Regions from separate parts of the Chromobacterium sphagni genome, predicted to be linked through region 2. Evidence: predicted binding sites of a transcription regulator. Region 2 holds the regulator's gene; each other region holds the start of a gene.
The links. The regulator FNR, encoded in region 2, switches genes on or off when oxygen is low (the NO sensors DNR and NnrR bind a similar motif). The targets are predictions, from matches to a motif close to TTGATNNNNATCAA.
Positions count from the first base shown of each region.

Region 1 (10,154 bases), 690 kb from region 2:
GGCTATCTGGGCGAAAGCGACAAGTTCGACCAGGCGCTGGCCGACTACGCCCAGGCCTATGCCGACCAGGTGGAGGCGGACTACCGGCTGTTCGACGCCGCCATCCAGAGCGGCCGTTTGCCGTGCGCGCCGGCAACACGTTGACATAAGGGAAACTTCCAATTTTGATTTTCTTACTCTGAACTAGACTGTAACCACAGAAACGCATAATCCAGTCGATGCCCGCCGCTGCAGTCATAGCGGGCATCGCCGCCTGCCAGGCGGCTTGTTCCTACCCCATCAGAGTATTGAAAATGCAGCTGAATACCCGCCTGATCATCATCATCGCCGCCAGCCTGCTGGCGCTGCTAGGCATCGCCACCGTGGCGCTGTTCTCCACCCGCGCCACCCTGCACCAGGAAAAACGCGAGCAAATCGTCCATCTGCTGAAAATGGCGGAGAACAGCCTCAGCCACTTCCAGCAACAGGAGGCCAAGGGCATGCCGCGCCAGGAGGCGCAGCGCCAAGCCATCGCCGCGCTCTCCGCGCTGAAAGTGGGAGACATCTATTTCTTCGGCCGCAACCGCGACAACCTGGTGCTGTTCCACCCCAGCAAGGACCGGGTGGGCAAAGTGGACATGGGCAGCAAGCTGCCCGATGGCCGCACCACGGTGCAGGCCTACGAGGAGGCGATGCAGCAGGACCACTACGGCGTGCTGACCATCCAGACCAAGCGCGCCGGCAGCGGCGCGGAAGAATTCCCCAAGCTCAACGGCGTGTTCCGCTTCGACCCCTGGGGCTGGACCATAGGTACCGGCATCTTCATCGACGACATCGACCAGCTGTTCTGGAGCGAGGCGCGCACGCTGCTGCTGGTGGCGGTGCTATGCATCGTGGTGCTGGGCGCGCTGGTGGGCTGGATGTCGCGCTCGATACTGAAATCGCTGGGCGGCGAGCCCAGCTACGCCGCCGAAGTGGTCAAGGCCATCGCTGACGGCGACCTCAGCCTGGCCATAGAGGTGAAAGGCGGCTCCGGCAGCCTGCTCGGCGCCATGCAGGACATGCAGGGCAAGCTCAGGCGGATGATAGAGGAGATAGGCCAGGCCACCCAGAGCATCAACCAATCCTGCCGCCAGTTGTCCAGCGACATGGACAAGGTGCATGAGGTGTCCGGCATCGCCAGCTCGTCCACCACCTCGGCCGCCGCCGCCATCGAACAACTGTCGGTCAGCATAGACCACGTCAGCGCCAGCACCCGCGACACCGAGAACGGCGCGCGCGACACCGCGCAACTGGCCGGCGAAGGCAAGACGCTGGCGGGCAACGCCGCCGACGGCATCCGCCAGATCGCCGACCAGATCCACAGCGCCAGCGACATGGTGGGGCAGCTGGCCGAGCGCAGCCGCAGCATCAGCAGCATCGCCGAAACCATACGCGACATCGCCAACCAGACCAATCTCTTGGCGCTGAACGCCGCCATCGAGGCCGCGCGCGCCGGCGAAATGGGCCGCGGCTTCGCGGTGGTGGCCGACGAGGTGCGCAAGCTGGCCGAACGCACCGCCAGCGCCACCGACGAAATCAGCAACATCGTGCAGGCGGTGATCAGCGAAACCGGCAGCGTGTCCAGCCACATGGATCAGATCCGCCCGGCGGTGCAGGCCGGCGTGGAACAGGTGCAACAGGCGGCGCAGACGCTGGAGTCCATCAGCCGCCAGGCCAGCAGCGCGCTGGAAAACGTCCACAACGTGGTGGTGGCGATGGGCGAGCAAAGCCAGGCCGGCACCAATATCGCCGGCAATGTGGAACAGGTGGCCGGCGTGGTGGAGGAGACGCAGAACTCGGTCAGCAACGCGGTGGAGGCGGTGCGCGACATCGACCAGCAGGCCGCCAATCTGCACCGGACGGTGGGCCGCTTCCGGCTGTAGGCGTCGCGGCACTTGCCGTCGCCGTTGCGACTGGCATAATGGATGCGGGCAAAAGCTCCATGACAGCAAGAAAAATACTGAGGACGGACAGGAACCCAGCACGCTCAGTGGAGAAAAGTATGTCTGATGCCCGCATGCCGGCAGGCCGCATCGAATGGCTGCAACACAGCAAGGCGAGGGATGTGGAACTCGCCTTCGCCGATGTCCACGGCTTCGCCCGCGGCAAGACCCTGCCCGCTTCGGCCTTCATCAAGGGCCAGCAGCTGCGCATCGCCCGCGCGGTGCCGCTGCAAAGCTGTATCGGCGAATTCCCCGATTACAGCTTCTATGGCGAACACGATCCGGACGTCACGCTCGTCCCGGATTATGACACCCTGCGTCTGGTTCCTTGGGCCAAGACGCCGCGGGCGCTGGTGATCTGCGACTGCGTCGACCACGACGGCGGCCTGTCGCCGCTGGCGCCGCGCTCCATCCTGAAACAGCTGCTGGCGCGCTACGCCGCCCACGGCTGGACCCCCATCGTGGCGCCGGAACTGGAGTTCTACCTGTTCGCCGCCCACGGCGACCCGGCTCAGCCATTCCAGCCGCCGGCGCTGCCCTGCGGCCGGCGCGAAACCGGCTTCGACGCTTTCGGCTTTTCCGCGCTGGGCGAACTGGAGGCCTTTTTCGACGAGCTGTACCAGGCGTGCGAGCTGTTGGGCATCGCCACCGACACCTGCGTGCACGAGATGGGTCCCAGCCAGTTCGAGATCAACCTCAAGCACGGCGACGCGCTGCAACTGGCCGACCACACCTTCCTGTTCAAGACCGCGCTGAAGGAAATCGCCCACCGCCACGGCCTGAGCGCGGTATGCATGGCCAAGCCGCTGCCCGGCCAGCCCGGCAGCTCGATGCACATCCACCAGAGCCTGGTGGACCGCCATGGCCGCAATGTGTTCAGCCAGGAAGGCGGCGAAGCCAGCCCGGCCTTCTTCGGCTTCATCGCCGGCCTGCAGCGCTACCTGCCCGAGCTGATGCCGCTGTTCTGCCCCAATCCCAACTCCTACCGCCGCTTCGTCAAGGGCATGGCGGCGCCGGTCAACCTCAGCTGGGGCCTGGACAACCGTTCGGTCGGCCTCAGGGTGCCGGTGTCCGGCCCGGAGGCGCGGCGGGTGGAAAACCGCCTGCCCGGCTGCGACGCCAACCCCTACCTGGCGCTGGCCGCCAGCCTGGGGGCCGGCCTGGCCGGCATCGAGCAGCGACTGACGCCGGACGAAGCGGCGCACGGCAATGTGTTCAAGCAGCAAGCCGCCAGCCTGCCGTCCACGCTGGACGCCGCCTGCGCCTCGATGGCGGCGGGACAGATAGGCGAGACGCTGTTCGGCGCCGACTTCTGCCGCGCCTATCTGGCGGTGAAGGAGGTGGAGCTGAACGACTACCACCGCCAGGTCACCACCTGGGAGCGGCAGTATCTGGGCTTGCTGGCCTGATCGCAGGCATGGCGTTTGGCAACCGTCTGGAGCCGCCAATGCAAAGGCGATGGAGTCCGCTGCGCGGACGATGATTTCCACGGCGGTTCCGCCCGCCGAACGGGTCAGGGGACTGTCTCGCCAGCCCCCTGACCACCCCGGGCGCCCCCTGCGGCCCGAGAAACCCCGACAAAACAGCCTTGCGTCAGGAAGCCGCCGATCAAAAAAACTGCGGCTTAAAGCCCCTGCCCCAAGGCTGTTTTGCCGGCACAGGCCAAAGAGGATATGGTGGCTGCCGACACGGCAATCCAATTGCATGCGTCTCCAACTGCAGGGCAACACTCGCTTGATTGCTCTGGATCAACACTCCTGCTCACTCCCGGCGAGACGCCGCCAGTCAAGCCGGGTTATGCTGAAGGCATCCCACCAAGTTGGTGTTTCTCGAAGGAGCTGCAGATGTACCGCCACATCATCGCCGCGATAGACGGCAGCAACAACTCCGACAAAGCCTTGCACGAGGCCATCCGTCTGGCCAAGTTCAGCGACGCCCGGCTGACGCTGGTGCACATCGCCAGCCTGCGCGATCTGGTCGTGGACAGCCTGGGCGTCTACGCCGGCGACCCCGGCTACGACCTGGCGCTGCAACAGGGCCAGGAGGCGCTGGCGCGCGCGCAGCAACTGGCGCGCAACGCCGGCCTCGTCAATGTGCTCAGCCATCTGGAGAAAAGCTGGGAAGGCGGCCACGACTTGGCTGACCTGCTGATAGGCTATGCCCGCGCGCAGCAGGCCGATCTGATCGTGCTGGGCACCCACGGCCGCAGCGGCCTTGCCCACCTGTTCATGGGCAGCTTCGCCCAGGACGTGCTGCGCCGCAGCCACTGCCCGTTGCTGATCGTGCGCAGCCAGGAAGATGAAGACATCAGCGTGGAGTGATCCCGCTCAGCGACGTACGGCATGCACGAAGAACTCGTGGTTGCCGTCGCCGCCCTTGATCGGGCTGTCGAACCAGGCCAGCACCCGCATGTTCTGCTCGGCCAGCACCCGGTTGATCTTGTCCTGCACCAGCGGATAGAGGCTGGCGTCGCGGACGATGCCGCCCTTGGACAATCCCTCCCGCCCCACTTCGAACTGCGGCTTGACCAGGCAGAGCAACCGTGCGCCCGGCTTGAGCAACGGCAGCGCCGATGGCAGCACCAGGCTCAGCGAGATGAAGGACACGTCGCACACCATCAGGTCGAAGCCGTCGCCATCATTGGCCGCCAGCAGCGCGGCGTGGTCCAGCGCGCGGGCGTTGACGCCCTCGAAATAGCGCACCCGCGCGTCGTCGCGCAAGCGCTGGTGCAACTGGTCGTGGCCGACATCCACCCCCACCACCCGGCGCGCGCCGGATTGCAGCAGGCAATCGCTGAAGCCGCCGGTGGACTGGCCGACATCCAGCGCGCTCCAGCCATCGACGCTCAGGCCGGCGGCTTTCAGCGCGCCCAGCATCTTCAGGCCGCCGCGCGACACATAGCGGTCCGCCGCATCGGCCACCACCGCGAATTCCGCGTGCGGCGGAAACTTCTGGCTGGGCTTGACAACCACCACGCCCTGATGGCTGACGCGGCCGGCGGCGATCAGGTTCTGCGCGGCGGTGCGCGACGCGGCAAGCCCTTGTTCCACCAGCAGAATATCGATTCGTATCATGCGCGCTCCCCGCGGCGGTTTGGCAATGAAACGCGACAGGGTGGAGAAGCCGCCGGGCGCTGTCAAGCGCCCGCGCCGCGCCGCCGCGATCCGGCCAATTGCGCCGCAAAGGTTTACAAGAAAATGCTAATAATGTTAATCTAAAAAACAATTGATTGATTTTATTCAATTATTCAATCGGATACAGCCTAAAATCCGGCGGTCGCCGCGCCTTCTCGACGACCGACCATGCAAACAGGCTGAGTCCGTCTGCCATCCGCCCGCAACTGCCGGGCAGCGCGGGACGCCACGGCTTTTACCGGCCCCGCCAGCGGCGCTCGACTCGAGTCGTCAATCTTCCCATCCCTATGCGACGACGCGCCTCGCGCGAGGCTTCGGCGTCGCCGCCATCCTGAGGAGCCCTGATGGTTTTACGACTATCGCTGTTATTCACCGTATTATTCGCCCTGTGGGGCGTGCTGGCGCCCGACCAGATGGCCTCGGCCACCGGCCAGTGGCTGAGCTTCACCATTTCCCGCTTCGGCTGGTTCTATCTGCTGTCGGTGTTCGGCTTCCTGGTGTTCGCGCTGTATCTGGCCTTTGGCCGCTTCGGCCACATCCGCCTGGGCAAGGAGGATGAGGAGCCGGAATTCTCGCGGCTGAGCTGGTTTTCCATGCTGTTTTCCGCCGGCATGGGCATAGGCCTGGTGTTCTGGGGCGTGGCCGAGCCGATCTCCCACTTCGCCACGCCGGCAAGCAGCGGCGTCGCCCCGCAATCGGCCGACGCCGCGCGCGCCGCGATGCGCCACGCCTTCTTCCACTGGGGCCTGCATCCGTGGGCGGTGTACAGCCTCACCGCGCTGGTGCTGGCCTACTTCAAGTTCAACCGCGGCCAGCCCGGCCTGATCAGCGCCGCCTTCCGCCCACTCTTGGGCGACAAGGTCGATGGCCCGATCGGCACCGCCATCGACGTGCTGGCGGTGCTGGCCACCGTGTTCGGCGTCGCCACCACGCTGGGCTTCGGCACGCTGCAGATCGAGAGCGGGTTGAAGATGCTGTTCGGCATCGCGCCGTCCACGCTGCTGACGGTGTCCATCGTGGCGATCGCCACCCTGCTGTTCCTGCTGTCCTCGCTGACCGGCCTGTCGCGCGGCATCAAGTGGCTGTCCAACCTCAACATCCTGCTGGCCATCCTGCTGTTCCTGGCGGTGGTGGTGCTGGGACCCACCGGCTTCATCTTCGACACCTTCACCACCACGCTGGGCGACTACCTGGGCAACCTCACCAGCACCAGCCTGCGCATGTCGCCGTTCAGCCAGGGCACCTGGATGGCCAACTGGACGCTGTTCTACTGGGCCTGGTGGGTGACCTGGGCGCCGTTTGTCGGCATGTTCATCGCCCGCGTCTCGCGCGGCCGCACCATACGCGAGTTCATCGTCGGCGTGCTCCTGGTGCCTGCGCTGGCCAGCTTCGTCTGGTTCTCCGCCTTCGGCGGCACCGCGCTGGACCTGCAGCTGTTCGCCGGCGCCGATCTGGTCGGCGCGGTGAAGAGCGACGTTTCCACCGCGCTCTACGTGATGTTCGACCACTTGCCCGGCGGCCGCCTGCTGTCCTTGCTGGCGATGACGCTGGTGATCATCTTCTTCGTCACCTCGGCCGACTCCGCCACCTTCGTGCTGGGCATGTTCACCAGCGGCGGCAGCCTCAACCCCAGCCACAAGGTCAAGCTGATCTGGGGCGTGCTGCTGGCCGCGGTGGCGCTGATCCTGCTGCAGAGCGGCGGCCTGAAGGGCCTGCAGGCGGTGCTGATCGTCAGCGCGCTGCCCTTCATGCTGATCATGATAGGCATGGCGGTGTCGCTGTACCGCGCGCTGGATGAGGAGGAGCGCGACGGCCGCAAGCGCGAGATCCGCCGCCTGCGCCAGCTGGAGGCGCTGGAGCGCCGCGAGCAGGGCTGAAAAGCTGGGCCGGGCCTGGGTTTGGTGCGATGATGTCTGTATTGAATCTAGCAGTGGAGGATGTATGGACACGCACCAACTGGACCCGATCGAAGTGCGCGTGCTGGGCGCGCTGGTGGAGAAGCAGGCGCTGACGCCCGACGCCTATCCGATGACGCTGAACGGCCTCTCCAGCGCCTGCAACCAGCTGACCAGCCGCGAACCGGTGATGCAGCTGTCCGACGCCGACATCAGCGCGGCGCTGGACGCGCTGATCGCCAAACGGCTGGTGGGCGAGAGGCTGCCGGCCGGCAGCCGCGTCGCCAAGTACGAGCACCGCCTCAGCTACGAGTGGAATATCGACGGCGCCAGGCAGGCGGCATTGGCCTTGCTGATGCTGCGCGGCCCGCAGACCGGCGCCGAGATCCGCACCCGCTCCGGCCGCATCTACGGCTTCTCCGGCGTGGACGAAGTGGAAACCGCCCTGGCGGCGCTGGCCGACAAATACCCGCCGCTGGTGCAGAAGCTGGAGCGCCAGCCCGGCGAACGCGAGGCGCGCTGGTGCCACCTGCTGTGCGGCGAGCCGCAGCTGGCGGAAACCGCCGCGCCCTGCGAGATGATAGACGTCGGCCTCACCGGCCGCGTCGCCGCGCTGGAGGCGGAGGTGGCGGCGCTGAAAGCCCGCCTGCTGTCGCTGGAGCAACATTTGGAGAGCTGAACTTGTTTTTTAGCAATTGGTCACTATCTGTTACTGCTTAAACAATTCCAGGAATGTGACCAATGAAACATCTGGCTTTCGCGCTGGCGCTGACCAGCCTGGCCGGCGGCGTCCATGCCGCCGACTACATCTTCGGCGCCGGCAACGGCACCCAGCAATTCGCCCGCACCCCCAACGGCCTGGGCCTGGGCCTCAATCTGGACTATCTGCACGATGACCACAAAGGCGGCGCCGGCGGCGCCGGCCTGGAGTTCGCGCTGCCGCTGGGCCCGCTGACGGTGGCCGCTGGCGGCAAGCTGATGGCGCTGTCGCCGGACAGCGGCTCCGCCACCGCCGCGCTGGTGGGCGGCCGCGCCAATTTCGAGATCGCGCCCAAGATCAATCTGTTCGGCCAGGCCTATTACGCGCCCGACAGTTTCGCCAGCGGCAGCGTCAACCGCGTCAGCGACTATTCCGCCGGCGTGCGCTGGAATGTGCTCGGCCCGGTCAGCGTGGAAGCCGGCTACCGCTATTTCGACATCCGCCGCCAGGACGACAGCCGCAGCCGCCGGCTGGCCGACGGCGCCTATCTGGGCGCCGGCCTGAGCTTCTAGGTCCGCCTCGCGGCGGTACCCGCTACAGCGGCTCCCACAGCGGAGCCGCTTTCTTATTTCCCCTCCCCGCAGCTGACATCCCTTCACCTTGCCCCAGTTCATGACAATACTAGTTTCAAAATATTTACAATATTCAAAAATTCTATCCTAATAGTATAATCTCAACATATTGAATGTATTGGCCATGCGCGCGGTCAGGCCCCGCCTGCCGCGATCAAACCCAAGGAAACACCTCTCTGTGCACACCTCACTCCGCTCTCTATTGTTGACGGCCTGTCTGCTGCTGGCGCCGGTTCTCGGCGATGCCGCTACGGTCACTTTCGCCGGGCTATCCTATTCCGGCGACAGCAAATCCATCCCGGCCCGCTTCCCATACAGCCTGTTGCTGGAAAAAACATTGGCGACGCAAGGCAAGCCGCTCAATCAGCAGTTGGCGGCCAAGCTAGCGCAGGACAAACCGCAGCATTTCGAATTGAACCGGAACGGGCTGACCACGCTGAAAGGACAGGATCAGGCGGTGGTAGCCACCCTGCTGATCACCGGTGAAACCGTATCCAAAGAACGCTTCGACGGCGTAGCCAAGCTGATGACCCAGGTCCGAGCCCAGGCGATGTTCTTCGACTTCAAGAACATGACCGTGCTGCGCGCCTATCCATTCAGCTTCACCTATCTGGACTTGGTCGACCATGACCCCAGCCCGCAGGAGATGCAGCAGCGCTTTGCCTCGCTGTACTACGGCGACCAGGGCAAGCCGGGCATCATCCAGCGTTTCGCTGACATCATGCGCGACGCCAGCATTCCGGAACATGTGCCGCGTTTTCTGCAAGTTGCCAAGGTGAACATCGGTGACGAGGCGCGCAAGGCACTGCCGGCCGAGTTGACCCGGATTCCGGGCACAGCCGAGGCCTGGGCCGCCGATCTGTTCGCGGAAAACCTGTCCAGCAAGACTGGCGTGCCGCTGCTGCCGTACAGCAAGGGCTATGCCATCGGCAATGTCATGTCCATGCGCATCTCCGACGGCGAAGTCTTCATGCTCAAGCTGCCCGAAGCCGATTACAGCATCGCCCTCGACATTCCGAAATTCCGCCGCATCAAGAGCGGCGAGGCCAGCGCGGGCAGCAGCTACATCTACGGTGCCTATGCCCACGTCAACATCCAGGAGCCGGTTTCCGGCAAAAGCTATCTCGACGCCGACTTCAAGAACGGCGAAGTCAAGCTGGTTCCAGCCAGCCAGGACAATATCGACGACTATCCGGCCTATCACGACGCGATCAAGGGCCTGTTCGCCAAGCTGGCCGACAATCTGGCGGGCAATCGCAGCGACTGGCTGAAGTCCGCGACCAACGCCCCCGACATCGACAAACAGATCACCACCACTCAACAATTATTGAAAGCCTGTCAATGATCCGCTTCCTTCTCATCGCCCTCATGCTGCTGTGCGGCGGGCAGGCGCTAGCCGCCACCGCCACTGCGAAAGGCCAAGCTACCGTCAAATACGAATCCTCGCTGTTCGGCCGGAAAGTCACCCCCGAAGTGCGGGCGCAAGCGCTGCTGCAGGCCCAGTTGAAAGCCATCGATAAGTACTACGCCGAAGCCGGCGATGCCCAGTCGCAAAACCTGGACGCCATCCGCGAGAAAGTGAAGGCCGACCCGGACCGCTACATCCTGGACAGCACCATCCTGAATGAAGAAGACCGTCCGGACATGGGCCAGTACACCGTCACCATCCGCGCCACCCTCAATGTCTCGCAACTGAATAACGCGGTGAAGGCGTCGTCGGGAGTCGCCCAAGCCAACAACGGCCAGAAATCCAAGCTGACCTTCATCTTCGTCTCGCGCCAGACAGACTCCTCGCAGCGTTTCGATGATCGCGAATACCAGTCGGTGGA
Region 1 covers NZ_MKCS01000001.1:1,819,717-1,829,870, reverse strand. The annotation lists gene BI347_RS08640 (DUF2252 domain-containing protein) at 1-144, shown strand, start outside; gene BI347_RS08635 (methyl-accepting chemotaxis protein) at 294-1,904, shown strand; gene BI347_RS08630 (glutamine synthetase family protein) at 2,024-3,373, shown strand; gene BI347_RS08625 (universal stress protein) at 3,809-4,285, shown strand; gene BI347_RS08620 (TlyA family RNA methyltransferase) at 4,292-5,038, opposite strand; gene BI347_RS08615 (glycine betaine uptake BCCT transporter) at 5,443-6,975, shown strand; gene BI347_RS08610 (YceH family protein) at 7,040-7,672, shown strand; gene BI347_RS08605 (YfaZ family outer membrane protein) at 7,735-8,265, shown strand; gene BI347_RS08600 (hypothetical protein) at 8,504-9,670, shown strand; gene BI347_RS08595 (hypothetical protein) at 9,667-10,154, shown strand, end outside.
Region 1: a site for FNR is predicted at 3,703-3,716, ahead of BI347_RS08625 (universal stress protein). Genes of this name have one in related genera too.

Region 2 (10,154 bases):
CGTGCGCGCCGTGGCGCGGGTGGCGGAATGGCTGGTGCCGGTGATGGCGCTGATCTACCTGCTGATGGCCCTCTACGTGCTGGCCATCCACGCGGCCGAGCTGCCTGGCTTGTTCATGCTGATCGTCAAGAGCGCGCTGGGCCTGGAGCAGGCGGCAGGCGGCGTGGCCGGCTACGCGGTGAGCCAGGCGATGATGCTGGGCATCAAGCGCGGCCTGTTCTCCAACGAGGCCGGCATGGGGTCGGCGCCCAATGCCGCCGCCACCGCCACTTCGCGTCATCCGGCCAGCCAGGGCGCGATCCAGATGTTCGGTGTGTTCATCGACACCATGGTGATCTGCACCGCCACCGCCGCCATCATCCTGCTGACCGGCGTGCACGACCAGGGGCTGAGCGGGGTGGCGCTGACGCAGAAGGCGATAGAGTCGCAGTTCGGGCCGATAGGCGTTTCCTTTCTGGCGGTGGCGATGTTCCTGTTCGCCTTCTCCTCCATCCTGGGCAACTACGCCTACGCCGAGGGCAATGTCGAATTCATCCGCAACAGCAAGAAGGCGCTGTTGGCCTTCCGGCTGGTGGTGCTGGCGATGGTGCTGTTCGGCGCGCTGGCCAGCCTGCCGCTGGTGTGGGACATGGCCGACCTGGCGATGGGTATGATGGCGCTGATCAACTTGGCGGCCATCCTGTTGTTGTCGCGCTTCTTCTTCGTGGTGCTGGGCGATTATCAGCGCCAGCTGAAGGCGGGCGTGGCGGCGCCGGAATTCAAGGTGGAGGGGTATCCCGAGCTGGCGGCCAAGGTGGAGAAGGGGATTTGGTAGCCAGGGGGTGCTTGTTGGCTTGTAGACACCCATGAATATTGTTCACTGAGCGTGTGGGCAACTGAGCTTGGTTTGGTCGCCATCCTCTTCCCCTTCGGCGCGTGCCGATAAAATAGCCTGGAGCCAGGGGATATAAGCCGCCGCATGTTCGACGCCGAAGGCTAGTTCGGCGGCTACTGGCTCCAGGCTGTTTTGTCGGGGTTTCCCGCGCCGCAGCGGCCGCCTAGGGTTGCAAGGAAACTGGCGGCGCAGTTCCCTTGCCCGTCCGGCGGGCGGAACCGTCATCAAAACAATCTTCCGCGTAGCGGAATCCACTGCTTTTCCCGCGTTGGGTGAGCCATGCCGTCGGCTTCGTTTTACGTGAGCGGCATGGCCTTTAGGCTTTCCTTTACACCGTAAACCGGCTCGCCAGCCCCATCAGCCGCTGTGAAATCGCCTGCAACTCGCCTGCGGTCTGGGCGCTGGCCTTGACCTCGCTGGCGTTCTGCTCCGACATCCGCGACACCTGCTCCACATTCTGCGCCAGCACCTGGCTGGCGCTGCTCTGCTCTTGCAAGGACACCATGATCTGGTTGATGCTGCCCAGCACATCGTCCACGCAATGGCGTATCCCCGCCATGCTGGAGCCGGCGTCGCGGCTGCGCTGCAGGCCGTCCATGATGGCCTGCATGCCCACCTGCATGCTCTCGCTGCCTTTTTGCGCGGTGCTCTGGATCCTGGCGACGATATTGCTGATCTCGGTGGTGGACAGCGCGGTGCGTTCGGCCAGCTTGCGCACCTCGTCGGCCACCACCGCGAAGCCGCGGCCCATCTCGCCGGCGCGCGCCGCCTCTATCGCCGCGTTGAGCGCCAGCAGATTGGTCTGGTCGGCCACGTCGCGGATCACGTCGACGATGCTGACGATAGACTCCGACTGCCGGCTCAGATCGCTGATGGTTTCCGATACCGAGGATACGTCGCGCACGATGCCGTCCATGCTGGTGGTGGTGGCGCTGATCACCTTGTCGCCGGCGGTGGATTGCACCACCGCGGTGCGCGACAGTTGATTGGCGTGTTCGGACTGCTCGGCGCTCACCGTCAGGCTGGCGCTCAGTTGCTCGATGGCGGCGGCCATGCTGAAGGCGGCCTCGTTCTGCAGGGTGCTGCTGGTGGTGATGCTGCGCGCGCTTTGCGCCATCTGGGCCGCCGCGTTGTTCACCTCGTTGGAGGTATCCAGCAGTTGGGCGACGGTTTCGCGCAACTGGTCGCGCATCTGGCGTATCGATGCCAGCAGGCTCTGACTATCCTGCCTGCGCAGCTGGATTTGAGTGTCCAGCCGGCCGGCGGCCAGTTGTTCCACCACTTGCTGCACGTAGAACGGCTCTCCGCCCAGTTGCAGGGTGATGGACAGATAGAGTTGCTGGAACAGGAAGATGGCCAGCAGCATGGCGGCGATGCCTATGCCGATGTAGGTGTTGCGCTGCCAAGCGGTGCGGTCTATCCGCGCTTGCAGCAGCTGATCCAGTTGCTTGAGTTCCAGCGCGATGTAGTCGGCGATGGCGGGGGCGTTTTCCGCGGTGTGGCCGGCCACTTTCAGGCCGCCGGCGCCGCTTTTGCCGGCGACGGCGTCGAACAGCGCGGCGCTCTGGCTTTTCAGGATGGCGGCAAGCTTGTCGGCCTGGGCGCTGAGGCCGGTTTTCAGGCTGGCGTTGTAGGCGATGGCCTTGCCGACGTCGCTGCCCAAGCCGTCGCCGGCCTCCGCGATCAGCGGGCGCAATTCCACCAGGCGGTCGCGCTGCGCCGGCGTCAGCGCCTGGTTGGCTTCGGCCAGCGCGGCGATGGCGTTGGCTTCGCCCAGATGGATGAGCACGCTGGTCAGCTTGGTGGTGGCGGCGTCCATCAGATAGTAGGTGTCGATGTCCGGGTCCAGCGTCAGGTTGGAGTTGTCGCTGATCACGCCGATCAGATTGTTCAGCTGGTCGTTGAGCGCGCCGTAGCCGGCGATCAGTTGCGCCGGCGTGGCCGATCCCAGCGCCTGCAGCTTGTCCCAGCTCGCCGCGGCGCCCTTCCAGGCATCGCCGCTGGCCAGGTCGGCGCCCAGTTGTTCATTGACGGTTTTCAGCGCCTGCCACCGCGCCTGCAACTGCGATGCGCCGGCGGCCAGCGCGTTCTTGGCCTGTCCGTCGCCGAGCGCCGCGTGCACCGCCAAGTCCTGCTGCTGCTGGACCGCGGCCAGAAGGCCGGCCAGCGGCTGCATGTAAACCACGCCCACTCTTTCCTTGGTGGTGGAGTCGATATTGTCCTGGTTGCTGTGATACAGGCCGTACACCAGATAGAGCAGGGCCGCGGCGAAAACCAGGCCTATCAGGGCGAAGCGCTGGGGATAGCTCAGGCGTTGCATCAGCCTGACGATGGGGGTGGACATGCAACGGCTCCTTCGAATCAACCATGACTACAACGTTCTGGTTCCAGACATGCGAACGGGGGTTTCTCGCTGTTCACTGTATAAGTGAATTTGCTTAGCGCAAAGCGGAATTCTTGCAGTTTGCGTTAAGCCGTCTTGTGCGAGTGGAGTGTATGCGGTGGAGCGGGGCAAGACGCCGCCGCCGGCAATTCGGGCGGCGGCAATGGTCAGATGGTTTGCGAATAGCGGGCGTGGGTCTTGCGCTCGCGCAGGTGGCGGTCGAAGACCATGGCGATGTTGCGGATCAGGAAGCGCCCTTTGGGCTCCACCATCAGGAAGTCGCCGTCGAAGGACAACAGGCCCTGTTGCTGGAAATCGCGGATCTGTGGCATTTCCGCCGCAAAATACTGGGCGAAATCGATGCCGTGGATCTCTTCGATCGCTTCGACAGACAACGAAAAGCGGCACATCAGCCCCTGGATGATGGTGCGGCGCAGCACGTCGTCGTTGTCCAGCGTCAGTCCGCGCACCACCGGCAGCCGCCTCTGGTCCAGCGCGGCGTAATAACCCTCCAGTGTCTTGTCGTTCTGGCTGTAACAGGAGCCGACCTTGCCGATGGACGATACGCCGAAGCCCAGCATGTCGCAGTCGGCATGGGTGGAGTAACCCTGGAAGTTGCGTTGCAGCCGGCCCTGGCGCAGCGCCACCGCCAGTTCGTCGTCCGGTTTGGCGAAGTGGTCCATGCCGATGAAGACGTAGCCGGCGTCGCTCAGCATCTGCACCGCGTTCTGCAGGATGTCCAGCTTGGCGCCAGCGCTGGGCAGATCGGCCTCATGGATGCGCCGCTGCGGCATGAACACCGTCGGCAGGTGGGCGTAGTTGTACAGCGCAAGCCGGTCCGGATCGAGGGCGATGGCCTTTTCCAGCGTGCGCAGCATGGAGCCGCGGCTTTGCAGCGGCAGGCCGTAGATCAGGTCCAGGCTGACCGATTTCATACCGGCCTCGCGCCCGGCCTCGATCACCTCCCGGGTTTCCTGCTCGCTTTGCACGCGGTTGACCGCCAGCTGCACGGCCGGGTCGAAATCCTGCACGCCGACGCTGATCCGGTTGAAGCCATATTCTGCCAAACTGAACATGGTTTCTCGTTTTACCTTGCGCGGATCGATCTCGATGGAATATTCTCCGTCGCTCAGAAACTCGAAGTGCTCGCCTAGCATGGCCATCAGCCGTTTCAGCTGCGGGTCGGACAGGAAGGTGGGCGTGCCGCCGCCAAAGTGCAGCTGTATCACTTTTTCCCGACAGCCCAGTTGTTCCGCCACCAAGCGGATCTCCTTCTCCAGGTAGTCTAGGTACTGGTCGGCCTTGCCCTTGTTTTTGGTGATGATCTTGTTACAGGCGCAGTAATAACAAACTGTGTTGCAAAATGGTATATGAGCGTACAATGATAAAGGTTTGCGGTTGGCGCCAATCCGGCGCTGCTGCAGCCTGTGCTGGTAGTCATGTGCTGAGAAGCCCGGCGTAAAGCGATCCGCAGTCGGGTATGACGTGTATCTTGGACCCGATCCATCCAGGCGTTCGATCAGTGCTCTGTCGAACTCGAAATGGGCGGGGGAAAACGGATGGGTGGTTTTCATGTCGTATTCGGATGGTAAAACTTCTGGTGGACTGGTAAATTTGCGCAAAACCTGCGAATTCCGCATTGACGAGGGTCAAGCTTCACCAGCTTGCAGCAAACACAGCATGTCTGAACAAAACCATACAGCTCTACACACACTGAAAATATCCTGCTCCAGCTGCAGCCTGCGCGAGCTGTGCCTGCCGGTCGGACTCAACCGCGAGGAGATGAGCCAGCTGGATACGGTGATCCGCCAGAGCCGCCGCCTGAAGCGCGGCGAATACTTGTTCCGCAGCGGCGAGGGCTTCAAGTCGCTGTACGCGGTGCGCACCGGTTTCTTCAAGACCTGCGTCGCCAGCCAGGACGGCCGTGAGCAGGTGACCGGCTTTTTGATGTCGGGCGAGTTGATGGGGCTGGACGGCATCTCCACCAACAACCACAGCTGCGACGCCATCGCGCTGGAGGACAGCGAGGTGTGCGAGCTGCCGTTCGGCCGCATGGAGTCGCTGAGCCGCGACATCCCCAGCCTGCAGCACCATTTCTACCGGCTGATGAGCCGCGAGATCGTGCGCGACCAGAACGTGATGCTGCTGCTGGGCAATATGAAGGCGGAAGAGCGCATCGCCGCCTTCCTGCTGAATCTGTCGCAGCGGCTGTCGACCCGCGGCTTCGCCGCCAACGATTTCATCCTGCGCATGAGCCGCGAGGAAATCGGCAGCTTCCTGGGGCTGAAGCTGGAAACGGTCAGCCGCACGCTGTCCAAGTTCCAGCAGCAGGGCTGGATCACCGTCGACCACAAGCATATCCAGCTGGTGAAGGTGGAGGATCTGAAAAACCTGATCGCCGGCTGCATTCACGCCAGCGGCCACTGAGCCGGGCGTATCACCGCAATGAAAAGGCAGGCCATCAGGCCTGCCTTTTTTCATGGCTGCGGCAGATTGCTTTGCAGCTCCGCCAGCCGCGCGGGGTCGGGCCAGCCGTCGGGGGTGACGAAGCCGCGCGCCACTTCCTGCCACAAGCCGCCGGCGGCGGGCTGCAGCTCCGCCACCAGCTGCGGCGCCTGGCTGGCCTGCAGCCGCGCACGAAGGGCCGCCTGCTGCTGGATGTCGCCTTCGTCCAGCAGCGCCGGCGCCAGCCAGGACAGGCGCGGCAGCCAGGCCCAGCGCGAGCCTGGCTGCGCTTGCGGCCAATCCTGTTCCAGCGGCGCGTACCAGCCGCGCAATTGCCCGCGGGCCAGCAGGGGTGGTAGCGGCCGGCCGGCGGCGTAAAAGAACCAGCCGGTCAGGCGCGCGCCTATCCGGCAGTCGGCGAAACCATCGGGCAATAGCGCTGCGGCGGCTGGATGGCGGCTCAGTTGCAGCTGTGTGGCGAGTTTGGTCGCCTTCAGCCGCCAGGCATCGCGCAGGCTGGGGCCGATCAGCGAAGCGGGATCGTCGTCCAGCTGCAGATAGAATTTGCTGGTGGTTTCCAGATGCCAGGGCTCGCCGTCCAGCCACAGCAGGAAGTCGAACTCGCCCAGCGTGCGGCGCGTGCTGTTGATGACGTTGAGGTTTTCAGCGGCAATCCGTATGTGTGGCGACCATCTGAACCAGAAAGAAAATAGTCTTTCTGCATATTTTCCCAGCTTGTTGCCGCGGGCGAAGGCCAGCCAGGCCAGCAAGGGCGCCGGCTGCTGGTCCAGTTGGCGCAGCAGCGCGCCGCCGTCCGGACCCAGCAGCCGTTCCGGCGGCAGATCGGCGCCGCACAGCCAGGGGGAGGGGGAGGTCAGCAAAAAGGCGAGATCGCGCACCGCCGGGTGCGCGTAGGGCAGGAAGAAATCCGGCTCAGTCTTCATCCCGTTTCAGGCTGCCGTCGGCAGCGCGCTGCACCTGCTTGAAGAAGCCGCGCAGGATGTCGATTTCGTCGCGCAGCAGCCCCGAGCGGTTGAACAGGGTGCGCATGCGGCGCATCAGCCGCTCGCTGTTGCGGCGGCGGAAATAGCCGATCTCCTCCATCGCCTGCTCCAGGTGGCCGCACAGGCCCTCCACTTCGCCCTGGGTGGCGGCTTCACCGTCGGCGCGCAGGTATTCCACGCCGACGCCGGTATGGCTGAACAGCTCGTAGGTCATCACCTGAACCGCCATCGCCAGGTTCAGCGAGAAGTAGTCCGGATTGCCAGGGATGGTGACCAGGCGGTTGCACTGCTCCACTTCCTCTATCGATAGGCCGAAGGTTTCGTTGCCGAACACCAGCGCCACCAGCTCGCCGTCGCGCGCGCGCGCCACCAGTTCCGGCGTGGTTTCGCGCGGGGTGGACAGCGGGGTGGTCAGCTCGCGGCGGCGGCTGGTCAGCGCGCAGGCCACGGTGACGTCGGACAGCGCCTCAGACAGCGAGGACACCACGGTGGCGCGCTCCAGCACATCCACCGCGCCGGAGGCCAGCGCGTTGGCTTCGTCGCTGGGAAACACCTTGGGTTCCACCAGATAGAGGCGGGTCAGCCCCATGGTTTTCATCGCGCGCGCGGCCGAGCCGATGTTGCCCGGATGGCTGGGCCTGGCCAGCACGATGCGGATGTTTTTCAGAAAATCAGGTACTTGGGGTTTATTCATTGGCGGTTTCACATTAAAATAGCGGGCATATATCAAAAGCCCGCGCCCAGGCGTCGGGTTTTTTTGTTCCTTAACCCAGATTGTTACCAGCAGGCGTCGCGTGATCGAACGCCGCGCCTGCCTATTGTTCAAGTGTAGAGGCCGTCAATGCATCCGATGCTCAATGTCGCGGTAAAAGCCGCTCGCCGTGCTGGCAGTGTTATCCAGCGCGCGTCGCTCAACCTCGATACCATTCGCGTAGAGAAGAAGAAACACAACGACTTCGTTACCGAGGTGGACCGCGCAGCCGAAGAGGCTATCATCCACACCATCCTCGAGGCCTACCCGAAACACGCGATTCTAGCAGAAGAGTCGGGCGCCAAAGGCGTCGGTTCCTCCGAATACGAGTGGATCATCGACCCCATCGACGGCACCACCAACTTCCTGCACGGCCACCAGCAGTACGCGATCTCCATCGCGCTGGCGCACAGGGGCCAGGTGCAGCAGGCGGTAGTCTACGATCCAAGCCGCAACGATCTGTTCACCGCCTCGCGCGGCGTGGGTTCCTTCCTCAACGACCGCCGCATCCGCGTTTCCAAGCGCTTCATGATGAACGAGTGCGTGATCTCCACCGGCTTCCCGGTGTCCGACCAGAGCTATCTCGATCAATACATGGGCATGCTGAAGGACGTGATCGCCAAGACCGCCGGCGTGCGCCGCGAAGGCGCCGCGGCGCTGGACCTGTGCAATGTGGCCTGCGGCCGCGTTGAGGGCTTCTTCGAACTGAACCTGAAGCCGTGGGACATCGCTGCCGGCAGCCTGATCGTGCAGGAGGCGGGCGGCATCGTCACCGACTTCACCGGCGAGCAAGGCTGGCTGGAATCCGGCGACATCGTCGCCGCCAGCCCGAAAGTGCTGGCCCAGCTGTTGCACATCCTGACCCCGCACGTCGCCAAGTAATCGCAAGCAATCAAGCCTTTCATCAGAAAAACGGCAAGCTCAGGCTTGCCGTTTTTTCATTGGCGCGCGGAACCGTTGCCAGCGGCCGCGCTCTAGGCTTCAATATACCTGTGTGGGGTATCTATGGAGTCTGAGATGCAACGTCGTCAAGTGATGCAATGGGGGGCTGCGCTGGCCCTGACTTCCTGGCTGGGCCGGCCGGCGCTGGCCGCGTCCTCCGATGCCGGACACGGTGGGTCGCAACTGGCCGGCGGCATGCCCGATCCGGCCGGCCTGGGTTTGGGACGCGGTGCATCCCTGCCGGCCTTGAGGCGGCTGCCGCTGGAGCTGAAGAACGGCGCGCTGCAAGGCTGCCTGACCGCCGCGCCGCTGAACCTGCCTTTGCTGCCCGGCAAGGCCGCCACCGCTTTCTGGGCCTACAACGACAGCGTGCCGGGGCCGGCGATCGAGCTGTACGAGGGCGAGTCGCTCAGCCTGCGTTTCGACAACCGCCTGCCGCAAGCGACCACTGTGCATTGGCACGGCCTGCCGATTCCGGCCGACCAGGACGGCAATCCGCACGACGCGGTGCCCGCCGGCCAGGGCCGCGACTACCATTTCACTTTGCCGCCTGATTCCGCCGGCAGCTACTGGTATCACCCGCACCCGCATGGCCACACCGCCGAGCAGGTGTATCGCGGCCTGGCCGGAGTGTTCGTGGTGCGGCGCCGCGATGATCCGCTGGCCCATCTGCCCGAGCAGTGGCTGCTGCTGTCTGACCTGAAGCTGGACGATGGCGGGCAGATCGCCGGTAGCAGCGACGCCGACCTTATGGACGGCAGGGAGGGGCAGTTCGTGCTGGTCAATGGCGCTTGGCGGCCGAAATTGACCCTGGGTATGGGCGAGCGCCAGCGCTGGCGCGTCTGGAACGCCACCAGCGCTCGGGTGCTGCGGTTGGCGCTGCCGGCGCATGAGGTGCATCTTGTCGGAACCGATGGCGGTTTGATCGCCAGCCCGCGCCCGCTGGACAGCCTGTTGCTGCCGCCGGGCGCGCGCGCCGAACTGGTGGTGACCGGACGCTTCGCGGTCGGCAAGCCGGCCGGCCTGCTGGCCTTGCCTTATGCGCGCGGCAAGATGATGGGGCTGGAGCAGGAGAGCGCCTTGCCGCTGTTGGCGCTGGAGCGCGGGGCGGATGCCGTCGCCGCGCCCTTGCCAGCCAGGCTGCGCCGCATCGAGGCGCTGGGGTTGCCGCAGGTGAAGCGCCGGGTGGTGTTCAGCGAGGACATGGCCAATCCGGCGGCGATGTTCCTGATCAACGGCAAGATTTTCGATATGGACCGGGTGGACTTCGTCGGCAAGGCCGGGCAGGTGGAGGAATGGGAAGTGGACAACCAGGCCGATATGGACCACCCCTTCCACCTGCACGGCACCCAGTTCCAGGTGGTGGCGCGCCACGACGGTAGGGGCTGGCGGGACGAGCCCTATCTCGCCTGGCGCGACGTGGTCAATGTGCCGCCGGAACAGAAGGTGAGGCTGCGTTTCCGCCAGGAGATGGCGGGGGCGCGCATGTTCCACTGCCACATCCTGGAACACGAGGACGCCGGCATGATGGGCGTGTTGGATGTCAGAGCCTAGTCCGGGCACGCTGCCGCCGGATGCGCGATAATGCCGATATTGATAATCCAGGACAAGCCATGACCGATACCCGCCACCCACACGATGATTGCTGTCACGAGCCGCCGGCCGGCGAGCGCACGGTGGTGCAGCCGGGCAAGGCGGCGCTGCTCAAACGGCTGGCGCGCATAGAGGGCCAGGTGCGCGGCATCAGCGGCATGA
Region 2 covers NZ_MKCS01000001.1:1,134,421-1,144,574, forward strand. The annotation lists gene BI347_RS05425 (alanine/glycine:cation symporter family protein) at 1-814, shown strand, start outside; gene BI347_RS05430 (methyl-accepting chemotaxis protein) at 1,203-3,218, opposite strand; gene hemN (oxygen-independent coproporphyrinogen III oxidase) at 3,425-4,831, opposite strand; gene fnr (fumarate/nitrate reduction transcriptional regulator Fnr) at 4,938-5,684, shown strand; gene BI347_RS05445 (DUF1853 family protein) at 5,735-6,646, opposite strand; gene BI347_RS05450 (RNA methyltransferase) at 6,636-7,400, opposite strand; gene BI347_RS05455 (inositol monophosphatase family protein) at 7,548-8,339, shown strand; gene BI347_RS05460 (multicopper oxidase family protein) at 8,475-9,953, shown strand; gene BI347_RS05465 (metal-sensitive transcriptional regulator) at 10,013-10,154, shown strand, end outside.

Region 3 (10,154 bases), 1.6 Mb from region 2:
GATCCAGCAGGTGACGATCATGAACACGGCGGTGCAGCGATCCAGCTTGGCGGAGGCGATGGTCTTGCCGCGCTGGCGCAGCTGCTTGATCACCAGGCCGTTGAAGCCTTCCTTGGCGCCCAGGTAGTGTCCCAGGAAGGACTTGCTGATGGCCACCATGGCGATGATGGGCGCAACCCATTCGATCACCGGGTTCTGGAAGTGGTTGGCCAGGTAGGACAGGATGGAGATGTTCTGCGCCTTGGCGGCGGCGAGATCGGCCGGGCTCAGGCTGAACACGCAGCTGAACACGAAGAACATCACGGTCACCACCATCATGGTGTGGGCACGGATCAGCACGCGGCTGGATTCCTGCTCGGCTTCCGCGCCGTGCAGCTTGCGCTGGTCCACCGAAAAGGACGAGATGATGGGCGAGTGGTTGAACGAGAACACCATCACCGGGATGGCCAGCCACAGCGTCTTGTAGAAGGCGCCGCTGGACAGGGCGTCGGACAAGCTGCCGGCGTGCTGGATGGCGGAGCTGTTCCACTGCGGGATCAGGTATAGCGCCAGCAGCATCAGCACGACCACGAACGGGTAAACCAGGATGCTCATCGCCTTGACGATCACCGCTCCGCCCAGGCGGACGATGGACATCAGGCCCAGGATCAATGCCAGAGAGAACACCGCGCGGGTCGCGAGGCCGTTGCCGACTTCGATGTGCAGCTGGTTGTTGAGGAAGGACAGCACCGTGTTGGTGATGGCCACGCTGTACATCAGCAGGATAGGGTAGATGGCGAAGAAATACAGCAGCGTGATCAGCTTGCCGGCGGTAAGGCCGAAGTGCTCTTCCACCACCTCGGTGATGTCCGCGCCTTCCTTGCTGCCGGACAGCACGAAGCGGGTGAGGCCGCGGTGGGCGAAGAAGGTCAGCGGCAGGGCCAGGATGGCCATCAGCATCAGCGGCCACAGGCCGCCGATGCCGGCGTTGATCGGGAGAAAGAGGACGCCGGCGCCGATGGCGGTGCCGTACAGGCCGAGCATCCAGACGGTGTCATGCTTGGTCCAGCCGGAGGAGCCGGATCGCGGTGCGGTTGAAGCAATGGCTTGAGACATGATGTGGTGCCTTCTTAAGACAAGTTTTTGCAATTACCGGGTTCGATTTCCCGCCGCCGTTTGTGGCTGCTGGTCATCGAGGAGAAGCTTGGTGCTTGCCGGGGTTCGAGTGAGCGGATCGAACCTTGTCCGGCTGACTTGCTGCTCATCGTAAGTGCTTTGTAATTAACAAGGTACACATTTAAGAACATCAGTTGATTCTAATCAAGTTAAATTTGTATCTAAACGAACAAGCGAACATGGATCTGGGTGGATTTTTTGCGCATTGTTATTATTGGTATGGAATATATTGGCAACTTTGTGCCTTTAATGAATTTATATTGGTTTAATTTTATATTTAATGGCATGAAATTTTTAATTTATGGCTGCTCGTGAAAATTTACAGACGGTGAGAATGGTCTTCGGTGGTCGTTCCATATTGGAGTTTTTGCTTTAACGTGGAGTTTGCCGGAAGCGAGGGGGAAGGCCGGAGAGCGGCTGGTTTGCCGTGGGGGGTGGAGGCGTCTGCGCGCGATTTGTCAATGCATGGGGCATCTCTGTAAACGGACTGCATCTGATTGAAACGTAAAGACTATGCTTCTTGGCCGGATGCTGTGGTCTATCCGGCGCACGGGTGGCGTGGAGCGGGTGTGGCGGCGGTCTTGCGGTTGTTGGAATTTGTTCGAAGTTGGATTGATAGCGAGCATACTTGAAGCATATTTGTTCGTATATGAAAATAAATCCTTTCAAATGAACATTATATTTTTCGAATTGGAATCTTCAGCAAATTGACGAAAGCGGCGCGGCCGAAACGATCATGGCTGATGCCGCCAGAGCCTGGCCGACTTGCCGGCGCGACGCAGGCCGACGTCCGGGTACGGGGGCTGTCAGGCGTTTGTGCCGGGAGACATGCGGTCATGGCCGGCCATTGACTCGGATGTCAGGCAGTTGCGAGCGGTTTTATACCGATTGGGAAGACGGGCTTGTGTTGATTGTTATCAAACACAAATTTACGAAAACGAACATAAAATTTTCCTAATTTGCAAGGCATGCGAATGGTTGCCCGTTGTCGGGGAATCGCTTGCGCATCCTGGCCCACGCTTTCCTATATAAAGAGATGAAACGAAATGAGCCATTCTTCCACTCTCGCCTACGTGGTCGACGAGGCCGCCTGCAAGCAGCAGGTGCTGCGCAGCGAGCCGGGTCGCTACCTGCTCAGCGCCGCCATGGCCGGCGCGCTGATCGCCGCGGTGCTGATGGTCAGCCTCAAGCTGGGCCAGGTGTTCCTCGCCGCCGGCGCGCCCGGCTACTACATCGCCACCGCCGGCTTCTTCGGCGTGGCGCTGGTCAGCATCATTGTCTGCAAGGTGGAGCTGTTCACCAGCAATGTGATGTATTTCACCGTGGGCGCCCTCAGCGGCCGCTGCCGGGTGTGCAATCTGCTGCGCAGCTGGGCGATGGTCTACCTGGGTAATCTGCTGGGCGTGCTGGCCTTCGTCGCGGTGCTGGCCGGCGCCGGCGGCATGGGCGCGCTGCCGCAGGACCATCTGCTGTTCAATGTGGTGCAGCACAAGGTGCACGCCGAAGCGCTGGAAATCTTCTGGAAGGGCGTATTGTGCAACTGGGTGATTTGCCTGGCGGTGTGGGTGCCGATGCGGATGAGCAGCGAGGCGGCGCGCCTGCTGATCATCATGCTGCTGGTGTTTGTGTTCTTCTTTTCCGGTTTCGAGCACAGCATCGCCAACATGGCCTTTTTCGCGCTGGCCAAGCTGCAGGGCATGGAGGGGCTGGAGTGGGCCGATATCCTGCACAATATGATTCCGGCCACGCTGGGCAATATCGTCGGCGGCGCCATCGGCGTGGGCCTGGTGGTGTTCCGCCTGGAACGCCACACGCTGCGGGCGGTCTGACCGAAGGTATGGTTAGGCTGGATTTGTAAACCGTGGGAGTTCGTTTTCGAATGTAGTCGGCACGGTGTGTGATTTTTAGGCCGATTTTTATATAAGCGGTTGATAAAAATTCATTATTTTTGCTGCTGAGTTTGCTGCGGCGCAGTATGGAAAGTCGGGTGGAAGCCGGCGCGGCTTGATGAAGATCAAACGGGATTTTCGATTCCGAATGTAACATGGTTTCAATATCCAACACATTACTGGACTTAGCCAAGAAGGAGGCACCATATGGACGCCCTGACTCACGACGCTGCACAAGCCAACCCCTGGCGTGATTTCGCCGCCGGCGACTGGCAGAGCAAGGTAGACGTTCGCAACTTCATCCAGCTGAACTACAAGCCGTACGAAGGCGACGACAGCTTCCTGGCCGACGCCACTCCGCGCACCAGGAAGTTGTGGGATACGCTGGGCGTGCTGCTGAAGGAGGAGCGCGCCAAGGGCGTGCTGGATGTGTCCGCCGACCGCGCCTCCTCCATCACCGCGCACGACGCCGGCTACATCGACCAGGCCAATGAAGTGATCGTCGGCCTGCAGACCGACGCGCCGCTCAAGCGCGCCATCATGCCCAACGGCGGCCTGCGCATGGTGGAGAACGGCCTGGAAGCCTTCGGCTTCAAGATCGACCCGGTGATCAAGGAGGTCTGGGAAAAATATCGCAAGAGCCACAACCAGGGCGTGTTCGATGTCTATACCCCGGAAATCATGGCCTGCCGCAAGTCCGGCGTGATCACCGGCTTGCCGGACGCCTACGGCCGCGGCCGCATCATCGGCGACTACCGCCGCGTGGCGCTGTACGGCACCGACTTTCTGCGTAAGGAGCGCCAGCAGCTGTTCGCCGAACTGAACGACGTGGCTTTCACCGACGAAGTGATGCGCCAGCGCGAAGAGCTGTCGGAACAGTTCCGCGCCCTGAACGAACTGCGCCAGATGGCCGCCAAGTACGGCTACGACATCAGCCGCCCGGCGGCCAATGCCCGCGAAGCCATCCAGTGGGTTTACTTCGCTTACCTGGCCGCTGTTAAGGAACAGAACGGCGCCGCGATGTCCTTCGGCCGCGTGTCCACCTTCCTCGACGTGTACATCGAGCGCGATATCGCCGCCGGCGCGCTGACCGAAGAGCAAGCGCAGGAAATGATCGACGATCTGGTGATCAAGCTGCGTATCGTCCGCTTCCTACGCACTCCGGAATATGATCAACTGTTCTCCGGCGACCCGACCTGGGTGACCGAAGCCATCGGCGGCATGGGCGAAGACGGCCGTACCCTGGTCACCAAGAACAGCTTCCGCTTCCTCAACACCCTGTATAACCTGGGCCCGGCGCCGGAACCGAACCTGACCGTGCTGTGGTCGGTGAAATTCCCGCAAGGCTTCAAGAACTTCTGCGCCAAGGTGTCCATCGACACCAGCGCCATCCAGTACGAAAACGACGATCTGATGCTGCCGTACTGGGGCGACGATTACGGCATCGCCTGCTGCGTGTCGGCGATGAAGATCGGCAAGCAGATGCAGTTCTTCGGCGCCCGCGCCAACCTGGCCAAGGCGATGCTGTACGCGATCAACGGCGGCCGCGACGAGAAGAGCGGCGCGGTGGTGGCCCGCGGCTTCGAGCCTATTACCGGCGACGTGCTGACCTATGAAGAGCTGATGCCCAAGTTCGAGAAAATGATGGACTGGCTGGCCGCCACTTACGTCAAGGCGCTGAACTGCATCCACTACATGCACGACAAGTACGCCTATGAGCGCATCGAAATGGCGCTGCACGACCGCGACATCATCCGCACCATGGCTTGCGGCATCGCCGGCCTGTCGGTGGCCGCCGACTCGCTGTCCGCCGTCAAGTTCGCCAAGGTGCACATCATCCGCAACGAAGACGGCCTGGCGGTGGATTACAAGATCGAAGGCGAATACCCGGCGTTCGGCAACAACGACGACCGCGTCGACGACATTGCGGTATGGCTGACCCAGTCCTTCATGAACAAGATCAAGGCCCAGCCGTACTTCTACCGCGACTCCAAGCCGACCCAATCGGTGCTGACCATCACCTCCAACGTGGTGTACGGCAAGAAAACCGGCAACACTCCGGACGGCCGTCGCGCCGGCGAACCGTTCTCCCCGGGCGCCAATCCGATGAACGGCCGCGACGTGAAGGGCTTTGTCGCCGCCGGCGCCTCGGTGGCCAAGCTGCCTTACGATTCGGCGCTGGACGGCATCAGCTGGACCGCCTCCGCCACGCCGGACGCATTGGGCCATACCGCAGAAGAGCGCATCGCCAACCTGGCCAACTGCCTGGACGGTTTCGCCTCGGCCAATCCGACCTCGTTCTCGACCGCCGAGTGCACGCCGTTCGATTGCGAAGGCGAACGCAAGATCGCCGGCGGCGGCTTCCACGTCAACGTCAACGTGTTCAAGCGCGAAACCTTGCTGGACGCGATGGAGCACCCGGAGAAGTACCCGCAGCTGACCATCCGCGTGTCGGGCTATGCGGTGAACTTCGTCAAGCTGACGCGCGAGCAGCAGCTGGACGTGCTCAACCGCACCTTCCACGGCAAGATGTAAGCTGCCGTAGGGCGGGCAGGCCGCAGGGCTTGCCCGCGCTTCATGCATCAATGGCGGGGCCGTTCGACAGGAACGCCCCGCTTTTCACAAGATTCACCGGAGATACGGCATGACCCCACCTATTGCCGCTGACCACACCGAAGCATCCCTTAACGCCGAAACCATAGGCTATCTGCACTCCACCGAGAGCGGCGCCGGCGTGGACGGCCCCGGCATGCGTTTCGTCTTTTTCACTTCAGGCTGTCAGTTCCGCTGCCTGTATTGCCACAATCCGGACACCTGGAAGCTGCACAATGGCCGCCAGGTGACGGTGGAGCAGGCGCTGTCCGAAGTCTCCTCCTACGCGCGCTTTTTGAAGTTTGCCGGCGGCGTCACCATCTCGGGCGGCGAGCCTTTGATGCAGCATGAGTTCGTCGGCGAGCTGTTCCACCAGATCAAGCAACGCTATGGCCTGCACACCGCGCTGGACACCCAGGGTTTCCTGCACGAGCGGGTGGCGGACGCATGGTTCGACGATGTCGATCTGGTGATGCTGGACATCAAGCATTCCGACCCCGACAAATACCAGGCCCTCACCGGCCAGCCCTTGCAGCCGACGCTGGATTTCGCCCGGCGCCTGCAGCGTCTGCGCAAGAAGATGTGGATACGCTATGTGCTGGTGCCGGGCGTCACAGACGGCGACGCCGACATCGAAAAACTGGCGGATTTCGTCGCGGAGCTGGGCGATGTGGTGGAGCGGCTGGAAGTGCTGCCCTTCCATCAGCTGGGCAAGGACAAGTGGGCGCAGCTGGGCGTGGAGTACCAGCTGGCCGATACGCCGATTCCGACTGCGGAGCAGGTGGCGCATGCGCGCGCGCTGTTCGCCAGCCGCGGGATGAAGGTGACCTGAGGCGGGCGCGATGCCGTCTTGCCGCTATTGAAAAATGCCGCTAGCCCTGAACCGGGTGGGCGGCGTTTGTCTGTGCCGGGTCATTGGTGGCGGCGCGTGATTCGGATGGCGAGGACGCAGGCGAGGTCCGTCCCCCCGATGGTTTTGAAATCAGAAAGGCTGGGCGATAGATGACGATGATTCTGGAGGTCTGCGCCGGCTCGCTGGCCTCGGCGCTGGCGGCGCAGAAAGGCGGCGCGCAGCGGGTCGAGCTGTGCGACAACCTGCCGGAGGGCGGCACCACGCCTTCCTACGGCATGCTGGCGCTGGCGCGGGAAAAGCTGGATATCGATCTGCACGTGCTGATCCGGCCGCGCGGCGGCGATTTTCTCTATTCCGAGCTGGAGTGCGAGCTGATGGCGCGCGACATTGAACAGTGCCGGCGGCTGGGCATGGACGGGGTGGTGCTGGGCCTGCTCGGCGCCGATGGCGATGTCGACGTTGCGCGCACCCGCCAACTGCTGGCGCTGGCCGGCCCGCTGGCGGCGACCTTCCACCGCGCCTTCGACATGGCTCGCGATCCCGCGCAAGCGCTGGAGGAGGTGATCGCCGCCGGTTGCCGTCGCTTGCTGTCATCCGGCCAGGCGCCGTCCGCGCTGCAGGGCGCGGCTCTGCTGCGGCAGCTGCGCGAACAGGCCGGCGAGCGGCTGGCGGTGATGCCCGGCGCCGGAGTGCGGGCCGACAATATCGCCGAGTTGCGGCGGCTGACCGGCTGCCGGGAGTTTCACGCCTCGGCGCGGGCAGGCATTGAAAGCCGCATGCGATACCGCCAGCCCGGGCTTGGCATGGGGGCGCCGGGGACCGACGAATACGCGTGGCAGGGAACCTCGACAGAGGAGGTGCGCCGGCTGCTGCGAAACGGCGCGGCGGCGTAGTCTCCGCGCCTATGCGCCGCGTTGAGCGGACAGGCGGCGCCGATTGCTGCGACCGATATAGTCAAAATGCCTGGAATATTTACGCAATAAATGTCATAAGAATGAAAACGTCCGCCTGAAACTGGAGGAGAAGCCATGTCTGCCCGTCCCCCCGCGCGCTGGTTCCATATCGCCGCCAGCAGTTGCTGCCTGCTCATCGTCAGCGGTCAGGCGCTGGCCGGCCAGGCCGCCGTCGCCGCGCCCGATCAATACGGCGCCGCGGTGGCGGCGCAAATCCTCAAGGACGGCGGCAATGCGGTGGACGCCGCGGTGGCCGCCGCCTTCACGCTGGCCGTCACCTATCCGGAGGCCGGCAATATCGGCGGCGGCGGCTTCATGACGCTGTACCAGGGCGGCAAGCCGTATTTCCTCGACTACCGCGAAACCGCGCCTAAGGCCGCCAGCCGGAACATGTATCTGGACGACAAGGGCCAGGTGGTTCCGAATCTGAGCTTGGTCGGCGCGCGCGCCGCCGGGGTGCCGGGCACGGTGATGGGGATGTGGCAGGCGCACCAGCGCTTCGGCAAGCTCAGGTGGCAGCAGCTGTTGGCGCCGGCGATAGGCTACGCCGAGCATGGCTTCACCGCGGCGCCCAAGCAATACCAGTACCGCGGCGAGGCAGTGAGGCTGTTTGCCGGCAAGACCAATTTCGCCAGATATTTCGGCAAGCTCAAGTCCGGCGAGACTTTCCGCCAGCCGGAACTGGCCGCCACCCTGAAGCGCATCGCGCGCTACGGCGCGGCTGACTTCTACCAGGGCAAGACCGCCCAACTGCTGGTGGCGCAAATGAAGCGCGACAACGGCCTGATCGGCGCCGACGATCTCAACGACTACCGCGCGCGCTGGCGCGAGCCGATCAGCATGGGCTGGCGCGGCAACATCATCTACACCGCGCCGCCGCCCAGCTCCGGCGGCATCGCGCTCTGGCAGCTGCTGGCGATCAAGCAGGACCGCGCCGCCGATTTCGCCGGCGTCGCGCATAACTCCGCCCGCTACATTCACCTGCTGGCCGAGATAGAAAAGCGGGTGTTCGCCGACCGCGCCGACTACCTGGGCGATCCGGACTTCGCCAAGGTGCCGCTGGCCGAGCTGACCGACCCGGCTTACCTGGCGCGCCGCGCCGCCGAGATCAATCCGCTGGCGATCTCGGCCACGCCGGACGTCAGGCCCGGCCTGGAAACGCGTCAGACCACCCACTTCTCCATTGTCGACCGCTGGGGCAATGCGGTGGCCAACACCTACACGCTGAATTTCGACTTTGGCAGCGGCGTGGTGGTGCAGGGCGCCGGCTTCCTGCTCAACGACCAGATGGACGATTTCAGCGCCAAGCCGGGCGTGGCCAACGCCTTCGGCGTGGTGGGCAAGGACGCCAACGCGATCCAGCCCGGCAAGCGCATGCTGTCGTCGATGGCGCCCACCATCGTCACCCGCGACGGCAAGGTCACGTTGGCGATAGGCACGCCCGGCGGCTCGCGCATCTTTACCTCCATCTTCCAGGTGCTGAACAATCTGTACGACTTCAATATGCCGCTGGCCCAGGCGGTGGCGGCGCAGCGCGTTCATCACCAGTTGCTGCCCAAGGACACCATCTTCTACGAGGATTACGCGCCGCTGACCGGCGCGGCGGCGGATGAGTTGAAGGCCATGGGTTACGCGCTGAGGGACCAGGGCTGGCGGATGGGCGACATCCAGGCGGTGAGGGTGGATGGCGAGGTCGCGGAAACCGCCTCCGATCCGCGCGGCCGCGGGGTGGGCATCGTGGTGAAATAAGGAAAATCAGCGAGAGATGGAGGGCGGCATGCCGTTCAGGGCAGTTTTGACCGATGTGGCGGATGACGCGGTGCTGGCGCAGATCGTCGCGCCGCTGGCGCAGTACAACGAAGGGCAGGCGGGGCCAAGCCATCACCGGCCGCTGGTGATCCGGCTGGAAGATGAGGAGGGCCAGGTGGCCGGCGGCCTGTGGGGCTATACCAATTTTGGCTGGATGTATGTCCAGTTGCTGGCGGCGCCGGCCGCCGCGCGCGGCCAGGGGCTGGGCCGCCGCCTGATGGAGCAGGCGGAGGCGGAGGCCCGCGCCCGCGGCTGCGTCGGGGCCTGGGTGGACACCTTCACTTTCCAGGCACCGGCGTTTTACGAGGGACTGGGCTACCAGCGCTTCGCCGAACTGGCCGACTACCCGCCCGGCCACAGCCGGGTGTTCTACCACAAGCGTTTCGAGGCTGAGCCAGCTTGAGCGCTTGCCGGGCGGCTGGCCGCCGCTAGACAGGGCGGGTTCCAGCGCGGCCAACGCTCAATCGCGCTGGAGAACGGCGTGGCTCGCCATGCCGCGCCGCTTTCATTCGGCAAGAGAAAATCCGGGCAAGTAATGCTTGGTGATTGGTTCTAGCTTCAACTAAAACACTTAGGTAAATCTACCTTAAGTGGCTGGAGCGTACCGTGACATATCTGCTTGCCCAATTCAGCATCCGGGCCAAAATCTTCGGTCTGATTCTCCTCGGCATCGCCGCGGCCCTGATCATCGGCATCAACGGCATCATGGGCACCGGCGGCATGTTCCAACTGACCACCGACATGCACGACAATATGCTGAAACCGGTGTACTGGCTGGGCCAGGCCGGCAAACAGGCGAGCTATGTCAGCCGCGCCGACTACCGCTATATCGCCGAGAGCGAAAAGCCGGTGATGGACCAGGTGCAGGTCAACCGCGACAAGTTCGAGGCCAATATGAAGGGC
Region 3 covers NZ_MKCS01000001.1:2,715,654-2,725,807, forward strand. The annotation lists gene BI347_RS12815 (HAAAP family serine/threonine permease) at 1-1,095, opposite strand, end outside; gene BI347_RS12820 (formate/nitrite transporter family protein) at 2,202-2,984, shown strand; gene pflB (formate C-acetyltransferase) at 3,252-5,579, shown strand; gene pflA (pyruvate formate-lyase-activating protein) at 5,689-6,468, shown strand; gene BI347_RS12835 (copper homeostasis protein CutC) at 6,639-7,382, shown strand; gene ggt (gamma-glutamyltransferase) at 7,518-9,191, shown strand; gene BI347_RS12845 (GNAT family N-acetyltransferase) at 9,220-9,654, shown strand; gene BI347_RS12850 (methyl-accepting chemotaxis protein) at 9,858-10,154, shown strand, end outside.
Region 3: a site for FNR is predicted at 2,063-2,076, ahead of BI347_RS12820 (formate/nitrite transporter family protein). Genes of this name have one in related genera too.